DNA from 2 places in the Streptomyces sp. NPDC001828 genome. Region 2 is predicted to be linked to the other one. Evidence: riboswitches for the same ligand, from Rfam matches in the RefSeq annotation. Region 2 holds a riboswitch; the other holds the start of a gene.
What was found. Region 2 has a riboswitch for cobalamin ahead of ACFYZA_RS23155 (prenyltransferase/squalene oxidase repeat-containing protein). Riboswitches for the same ligand answer to the same signal wherever they lie in the genome.
Positions count from the first base shown of each region.

Region 1 (4,204 bases), on a different contig from region 2:
GCTCCGGTGCGGGGTCGAACACGATGTGCGCTCCTGGGGTCGGGGCTGATGCCAGAGGGCAGCCTAGGGCGTCGATCCTCCGCAGGTGCCTGTTGACCATGGAGAACTCCTCCTCAGGGAGGGCACGGCCGGCCGGCGTGGTGGATGTGCGGCACGGGGGCGGCCGCTAGCGTCGAGGGCGAGCATGGACGACGGGGAAAGGTGCACACGGTGGATGTACGGGCGGCGGGCGTACGGACGGTGGCCAGGGCGGCGGCGATCGGGGTGGCGCTGGCGATGACCGTGGGTGCGGCCGGGGCGGCCCCCGCGTCGGCGGCGGGTCCCGGGCGGCTCGACGGGGTGTGGCGGATGGACGGCTACGGCACCCTGGTGACGGTCGCGAACGGCAGGTTCACGACGTATGACACCACCCGCGTCAGCTGCCTGCCGGGTGCGGTCACGGCCCAGCAGGTGGGACGCCCCGGCGCGGGCGGGGCGATCCGGTACGGCGAGGACTCGGTCGCGTCGATGACCTTCACGCCCGATGGCCGGGAGCACGCGGTGCTCGCGCTCGACGACGCGGCCGGCGTACGCCATCTGGCCCGGCTTTCCGCGCTGCCCGAGCGGTGTCGGCAGCCCGCGGCCGAGGGGCCGCTCGCCGTGTTCGACCGGTTCTGGGCGACCTTCGCGGAGAACTATCCGTTCTTCGCCGCGAAGGGCATCAACTGGCAGGCGGTCAGGGACCGTTACCGTCCGCTCATCACGCCGGACACCACCGATGCCCGGCTCCAGCAGATCCTCACCGACATGATGCGTCCGCTCCACGACGCCCACACGGCGCTCGTCCACCAGGGCAGGACCGTCTACTTCGGCCTGCGGCCCGGCACCCGGGTGCCCACCGCGGACCTGCGCACCCGCGCCGCGGCGAACGTCGAACGCCAACTCGTCGCCCCGGCAAGGACCTTCGGGCAGGGCAAGCTGGTGGTGGGTGAACTGCCGGGCGGCGTCGGCTATTTGAGGGTCGACTCCTTCGACGGGTACGTGGAGAGCGGCAGCTTCCAGGACCAGGTGGCCGAGCTCGACCGTGCCCTGGACGCGCTGCTCCCCCGCGACGCGGCGCGGGGCGCCGGTCCGCTGCGCGGCCTGGTGATCGACGTCCGGCTCAACGGCGGCGGGTCCGACGCGCTCGGGCTGCGGATCGCCTCGCGCCTCACCGACCGGGCGTACACCGCGTACCGCAAGGTGGCCCGCGACGACCCCGACGACCCGGCCCGCTTCACCCGGCCCCAGCCGATCGTCGTCCACCCGGCGGCGGCACCGCGCTGGACCGGGCCGGTCGCGCTGCTCACCAGTGGCAGCTCGGTCAGCGCGGCCGAGACGTTCGCGCAGGCGCTCATGGGCCGCGCCCCCGAGGTGACGCGCATCGGCGAGAACACCCAGGGGGTCTTCTCCGACGTGATGTTCCGGCCACTGGCCAAGGACTGGGCGGTGATCCTGCCCAACGAGAAGTACCTCGACGAGCACGGCCGCACCTTCGACGGCTCCGGCGTCCCGCCCCGGCTGCGCACCCCCGTCTTCACCGAGGACGACCTCGCCCACGGGCGCGACTCCGCGCTGACCCTGGCCCGGCAGGTGCTCACCCCGTCGTGACGTGCCGCACCTCACCGTCCGGTGGGCGAGAACGCGGTTTCCGGGGCGGCGGTCGAGGATCTAGGCTGGCGGTGCAGCTGGTTCGCCCCGTCCGCCAGACGGGATGCGTCGTAAGAGGGAACCCGGTGGGAATCCGGGACTGCCCCGCAGCGGTGAGTGGGAACGACCGCCGTCATACGCACTGGATCCGACCGGGTCCGGGAAGCGACGGCCAGTAGGTGCCCCGTCAGTGACGAGGCGCGCCCGCGAGTCCGAAGACCTGCCACTGCCCGTGGGTGACCGTTCGCCCCCGGAGATTCCGGTGACCTCGAGGGCGGGTCGGCGTACGCACCGCAGGCGGCCCCCCGGCCGTGCTCCCGGTCGTCGTCCCTTCGTGTCCTTCGTCCCGTCCCGGGATCGCTCCATGGAAGAGCTCGCGAAGGAGAGTCTCGTGACCACGAAGTCCGCAGCCGCGGCACACGCCACCCTGTACGGCTACCCCCGCCAAGGCCCGAACCGGGAACTGAAGAAGGCGATCGAGGGCTACTGGAAGGGCCGCGTCGACGCCGCCGGGCTCAGGCGGACCGCCGCCCAACTGCGCTCGGCGGTCTGGCAACAGCTCACCCACGCCGGCATCCACGAGGTCCCGACCGGTGACTTCTCGTACTACGACCACGTCCTGGACACCAGCGTCATGGTCGGCGCGGTCCCCGAGCGGCACCGGGCGGCCTTCGCGGCCGACGCCCTGGACGGGTACTTCGCCATGGCGCGCGGCACCCAGGACGTGGCGCCGCTCGAAATGACCAAGTGGTTCGACACCAACTACCACTATCTGGTGCCGGAGTTGGGGCCCGACACGGTCTTCACCCCCGACTCCTCCCAGCAGGTCGGGCAGCTGAAGGAGGCGCTCGTGCTCGGTCTGTCCGCGCGGCCCGTGCTCGTGGGCCCGGTGACCTATCTGCTGCTCGCCAAGCCCGCGCCCGGTGTGGCGGCCGACTTCGAACCGCTGACCCTGCTCGACCGTCTGCTGCCGGTGTACGCGCGGGTGCTCGCCGATCTGCGCGCGGCCGGCGCCCAGTGGGTGCAGCTCGACGAGCCCGCGCTCGTCCAGGACCGCACCCCCGCCGAACTCAACGCGGCGGCCCGCGCCTACCGCGAGCTCGGCGCCCTCACCGACCGCCCCAAGCTCCTGGTCGCCTCCTACTTCGACCGGCTCGGCGAGGCCCTGCCGGTGCTCGCGAAGGCTCCGGTCGACGGGCTCGCCCTGGACTTCACCGGGCCCGCCGCGGGCAACCTGGCGGACCTCGCGGCGGCGGGCGGGCTGCCCGGCAAGCGGCTCGTCGCGGGTGTCGTGGACGGGCGCAACGTGTGGATCAACGACCTGGAGAGGTCGCTCTCCACCCTGGCCACCCTGCTCGGCCTGGCCGACCGCGTGGACGTGGCTCCCTCCTGCTCGCTGCTCCATGTGCCCCTCGACGCGGCCGCCGAGCGCGGCATCGATCCGCAGATCGCCCGCTGGCTCGCGTTCGCCCGCCAGAAGACGACCGAGGTCACCACGCTGGCCCGCGCCCTGTCCGGGGGCACCGGCACCATCACGGCCGAACTGGCCGCCAACCGGGCCGACCTGGCCTCGCGCGCGAGCTCCGCGATCACCCATGATCCGGCCGTGCGCGCCAGGGCCGCCGCCGTCACCGAGGCCGACTCCCGCCGCGCCCAGCCGTACCCCGAGCGGGCCGCCGCCCAGCGGGCCCAGCTGCGCCTGCCCGCGCTGCCCACCACGACGATCGGCTCGTTCCCGCAGACCGGTGAACTGCGCACCGCCCGGGCCGACTTGCGCGCCGGGCGGATCGCCGAGGCGGCGTACGAGGAGCGGATCGAGGCCGAGATCCGCGAGGTGATCTCCTTCCAGGAGAAGACGGGCATCGACGTCCTGGTGCACGGTGAACCCGAGCGCAACGACATGGTCCAGTACTTCGCCGAGCAGCTCACCGGCTACCTCGCGACCCAGCACGGCTGGGTGCAGTCGTACGGCACCCGCTATGTCCGCCCGCCGGTCCTCGCCGGGGACATCTCCCGACCCGAGGCGATGACGGTCCGCTGGACGGCGTACGCGCAGGCGCTCACCGACCGCCCGGTCAAGGGCATGCTCACCGGGCCCGTCACCATGCTCGCCTGGTCCTTCGTGCGGGACGACCAGCCGCTCGGCGAGACCGCCCGCCAGGTCGCCCTCGCCCTGCGGGACGAGGTCAACGACCTTGAGCGGAACGGGACTTCGGTCATCCAGGTCGATGAGCCGGCGCTGCGGGAGACCTTGCCGCTGCGCGCGGCCGACCGGCCCGCGTACCTCGCCTGGGCCACCGAGGCGTTCCGTCTGACGACCTGCGGGGTGCGGCCGGACACGCAGATCCACACCCACATGTGCTACGCCGAGTTCGGCGAGATCCTGGCCGCCATCGACGACCTGGACGCCGATGTGATCAGCCTGGAGGCGGCCCGCTCGCACATGCGGGTAGCGGACGAGCTGGCGGCGGCGGGCTATCCGCGCGAGGTCGGGCCGGGGGTGTACGACATTCACTCGCCCCGCGTCCCGCCCGAG
Region 1 is NZ_JBIATV010000011.1:86,776-90,979, forward strand. Features, by position in the region: gene ACFYZA_RS27730 (FABP family protein) at 1-22, opposite strand, end outside; gene ACFYZA_RS27735 (S41 family peptidase) at 211-1,629, shown strand; cobalamin riboswitch at 1,691-1,911, shown strand; gene metE (5-methyltetrahydropteroyltriglutamate--homocysteine S-methyltransferase) at 2,060-4,204, shown strand, end outside.
Region 1: another riboswitch for cobalamin. It lies ahead of metE (5-methyltetrahydropteroyltriglutamate--homocysteine S-methyltransferase); the one in region 2 lies ahead of ACFYZA_RS23155 (prenyltransferase/squalene oxidase repeat-containing protein).

Region 2 (4,204 bases):
GTGCCCCCGCGCGGAAGCCGGCCCCGTCGACCGGGTGTCGCCCGGGCCGGGTCACGGCAGCCCCCGCAGCTCAGACCCCCATGGCCGCTTCGGCGGCGGTGACCGTGTCGTAGACCCGCAGGAGCTCGTCCGCCCCGGTCACCTGGAAGATCTGCCGCAACGCCTGGGGCACACACGCAAGGACCAGCACCGTCCCGCTCCCGTCCGCCCGCCGCCACACATCCAGCAGCATGTCCAGGCCGACCGAGTCACAGAACTGGACCCGCGACAGGTCCAGCACGACGAAGCGCTCGCCCCGGGAGAGCAGTTCCCTGAGCCGCGGCCGGAACACCGGAGCTGTCACGTAATCCATGTCGCCGCCCACTCGGGCCACCAAACAGCGACTTGAGGCGATCGTCTCGACCCGAGGGGCAGGCACCACACTTTTCCCGACCGGCGCGGCAGGAGACACCGCAGCGGAATCTCGGCCGGAGCCTACCCACCCCCCTACCCCGCCCCGGGCCCCCCACCGCATCCCCACGCGATTACCGGCGCCCCCGCCCCGAAGCACGGCTACCAGCGCTGCGCACCGGGCGCCGGGCACGCCGCCGTGGTCGGGCTCAGCTGCCGTAGCGCAGCGAGATCGTGTCGCCCAGGCTGATCACGGTGTCACGGTTGGCGCCAGCGGCCGAGGCGCCGTCGACACTCGCCTTCCACGTAGAACTACCGCTGTTCGCAAGCCCGTTGACCGACGTGATGATGCCGCTTCCGCTACCGGGGGTGACGGAGGTGACACATCCGGCGGGGGTGGCGGCGCTCGTCGCCGCGTCCAGCACCGCGCCCAGGGTGAGGGTCGCGGCGGTGGGGGTGACGGCCACCGAGCAGACCTTGAGCGAGCTGCCGGTGTCCACGGTCAGGGCCAGCTTGGACGTGGTGCCCGTGGTGAAGCCGGAGGTGGCCACCCACTGCGGGGCACCGGTCGTGGTGGGGACCGGCGGTGTCGCCGTGAAGCCGCCGCCCACCACGGCGCGCAGGCCGTCGATGGAGGCATAGGCGGACGGCGAGGTGTCGCTGGGCTGGTACTTGAAGCCGCCGCCGGGCTTGAACTGCTGGGCGATCAGGAAGTCCACGGGGGTCTTCCCGGCCTTCGTGAGGAAGTCACCGGTCTGGGGGTTGATGCCGCAGGCGTTCAGGCCGGAGACGGCCCAGCCGTTGGAGTCGGTGTTGACGCCGAACATGGCGTCGAAGGCGCCGGAGGTGTTGATGAGCTTCGACTTGAGGAAGCCCTTCGCCTTGGTGATGGCGGGGTCGGTGGCCGGGACGCCGGAGACGCACAGGGAGGCCATGGTGGCGCCGGTCATGTCGATGTCACTGGCCGCGGCGAGTGCGGTCGGGTCGCCCTCGGCCTTGCTGAAGTTCCAGCCGCCGTCGTTGTGCTGGTTGGCCCGTACGGTGGTGACGGAGGCGTTGAGGAGCGTCTGCGGGATGCGCTGGACGCCGGCTTGCGTCCTGGCGCCGCCGAGCGAGAGCAGCGCGAACACGGTCCCGTTGAAGTTGCTCGACGCACCCCAGTAGCCGGGGGCGGAGTTCTGCCAGTACGCGTAGGTGTCCGCGATGAGGTTGCGGTTCGCCGAGACGCGGGCCGGGTCGATGCCGGCCGAGTAGGCGTTGACGATGCCGCGTTCGTAGTCGGTCACGACCGGCGAGGTGCTGGGCCACGCGGGAGTGGCGAGGAGGTTGCGGTAGACGGCGCGGGCGTTCTTCGTGGTGTCGCCGCCCGGGGTGACGTCGACGGCGGCGGTGCCGGCCGCGGCGAACGCGGAGAAGGCCCACTCGTTGGAGAGTCCGGCGCCGGCGTAGGAGCCGTCGGCCGCCTGAAGTGATCTGAGGTAGCTCACGCCGTTGGTCTTGGCGGTGGCTATCTGCGCGGGTGACGAAGTGGCGGAGGCGGGCACGGCCGTGAGCGCCAGGGCGCTCAGCGAGCAGGCCGCCGTCAGCAGGGCCCGGCGGGAAACGCGGGTGGAGGTCATGTCGGGTACTCCCGGGGAGAGGGGACGCCGACCGGTCCGCCGCGTCCGTCCCCTCGCACGAGGACGCCCGGCGCGCGGCAGCAGGCCGTCGTCCGAGCGCGTGGTCGACTTCCTTGATGTGACTGCCGTACGGGTCTTCGGGCTCGCCCCGGCCCCCGGCCGGTCCACACCGTTGCGCGTCAGCTCTGGATTCGCACCAGATTCCCCCATGCGGCAGCACCGGACGCTACCCCAACCTGCCGCGACTGCCCACCACTTGACTGTCTTGCCGGACTTGTGTTCTGATCCGCCCGATTCTCTTGTCAGTTCCGGGGGAAGCCGGTCGAAATCCGGCGCTGACCCGCAACCGTGGATTCGGTGGTACCTCAAGTACCCACCGGACAAGCCGGATTACCCGGACTGACTCAAGCAACAGACGCCGTCGCGGACTACGGTGTGGTGCGGATCGGCCCCTGTTCCAGCGGCGGGGCCCCTCTCCCATGCAGAACTCCGTTGCGGGTGAAGCAGGGGGTAACGGTGGGACACACCAGCAGACCAGGCCGAGGCATACGGGCCAGATTCGCCTCCGCGCTGTGCGCGGTCGCACTGACGGTCGGTGGCGGGGTGTCCTTCCTCGCCGGGGCCGCACCGGCGGCAGCCGATCCCCTGGGCGACTGCACATCCGTCAAGGGCGCCGTCGTCGCCGTCGACTTCGGACACTGGGGCGGCGGAGTCGTCCGTGGCTGTGACGCCACCCCGACCACCGGCTACGACCTGCTGCACGAGGCGGGCTTCACGACGACCGGTACCGAGCACGACGGCCCCGCGTTCATCTGCCGCCTCGGAAATGCCAAGTTCGATACGGGTACGCAGTACCCCACGCCGGATCAGGACGCCTGCAAGCTCACGCCTCCGGCCACGGCCTACTGGTCCTACTGGATCGCACCGCCCGGCCAGGACTACTGGACGTACAGCCCGCTGGGCGCGATGAGCCAGCATCCCAAGGACGGCTCCGTCGAGGCGTGGGTCTTCGGCCCCACCGACCCCAACGGCACGAGCGGCGGCCCCTCCTTCACGCCCGCCCAGGTACGCGCTCAGGGCCAGAGCGACCCGGGCGACCATCCGCCCGTCGTCGAGCCCGCCGAGGTCAACCTCACGGCCGCGGCCGGCTGGCTGAAGGGCCTGCTCCACGACGGCGACCACATCTACGACGAAGGCAGCTCCGCGCCCAACCTGTACCAGACAGCGCGCACGGCGCTCGCCCTCGCCGCGGCAGGCGGCAGGAGTGACGCGCTCGACCGGATGACCACGTATCTCGCCGCGCACACCGACGAGTTCGCCTACCTCAACGGTGTCGGTCAGGCGCCCAGCCCCACCGGCGCCGCGCTGCTCGCCCTGCTGGCCGAGAGCACCGAGCACGACCCGCACGCCTTCGGCGGCCACGACCTGCTAGGTGACCTCACCAAGAGCATGTGCACCGCCGAAGCACTGCCCGACTGCGTCGGCAAGGGCGACTTCCCGGCGGTCGGCGACGTGGCGACCCAGGCCCTCGCGGTCCTCGCACTCCAGCGGGCCGACGCCCCGGTGCCGGCCGACGCCCTCGCGCGGATCGCCGCCCATCAGTGCAAGGACGGCGGCTTCGGCCCCACCCTGCTGCGCGCCGGTGAGACCTGCTCGTCCAGCGACCCGGCCACCACCCCGTACGCCACGGTCGTCCTCCGGCGCGCGGGCGGTCACGACGACGCCGTCGCGAGCGCGCGCAAGAACCTGCGCGCGGCCCAACTGCCCACCGGCGCCTTCGGCGCCTATCCCGGCGTCACCACCGGCGACGTCACCGCGACCGGCGAAGCAGCGCAGGCGCTGCGGCTGCTCGGCGACACCACCCGCGCCGACGCCGCCGTCTCCTGGCTCGGCCGGCAGCAGACGAAGGCCGGCGGCTTCGGCTTCGACGAAGGCGCGACCGACCCGGAGATCTACCCGACCTGGGGCGCCGTCATCGCGGGCGCGCGGACCGACCTGGCGACCCTCACCACCACACGGACGGCCCCGCCCACCACTCCGCCCACCAAGGACCCGACGACCCCGCCGTCCACGGATCCGAGCACGAAGCCCACCGGTCCCTCCCCCACCGGCTCGGCGCCTCCGTGGGCCAAGGGCGAGGGTCCCGACCTCGCCAAGGGCTCCGCTTACCTCACCGACGGCTCGCGGCTGAAGCA
Region 2 is NZ_JBIATV010000008.1:241,668-245,871, reverse strand. Features, by position in the region: gene ACFYZA_RS23165 (STAS domain-containing protein) at 71-514, opposite strand; gene ACFYZA_RS23160 (hypothetical protein) at 600-2,009, opposite strand; cobalamin riboswitch at 2,141-2,216, opposite strand; cobalamin riboswitch at 2,269-2,426, shown strand; gene ACFYZA_RS23155 (prenyltransferase/squalene oxidase repeat-containing protein) at 2,526-4,204, shown strand, end outside.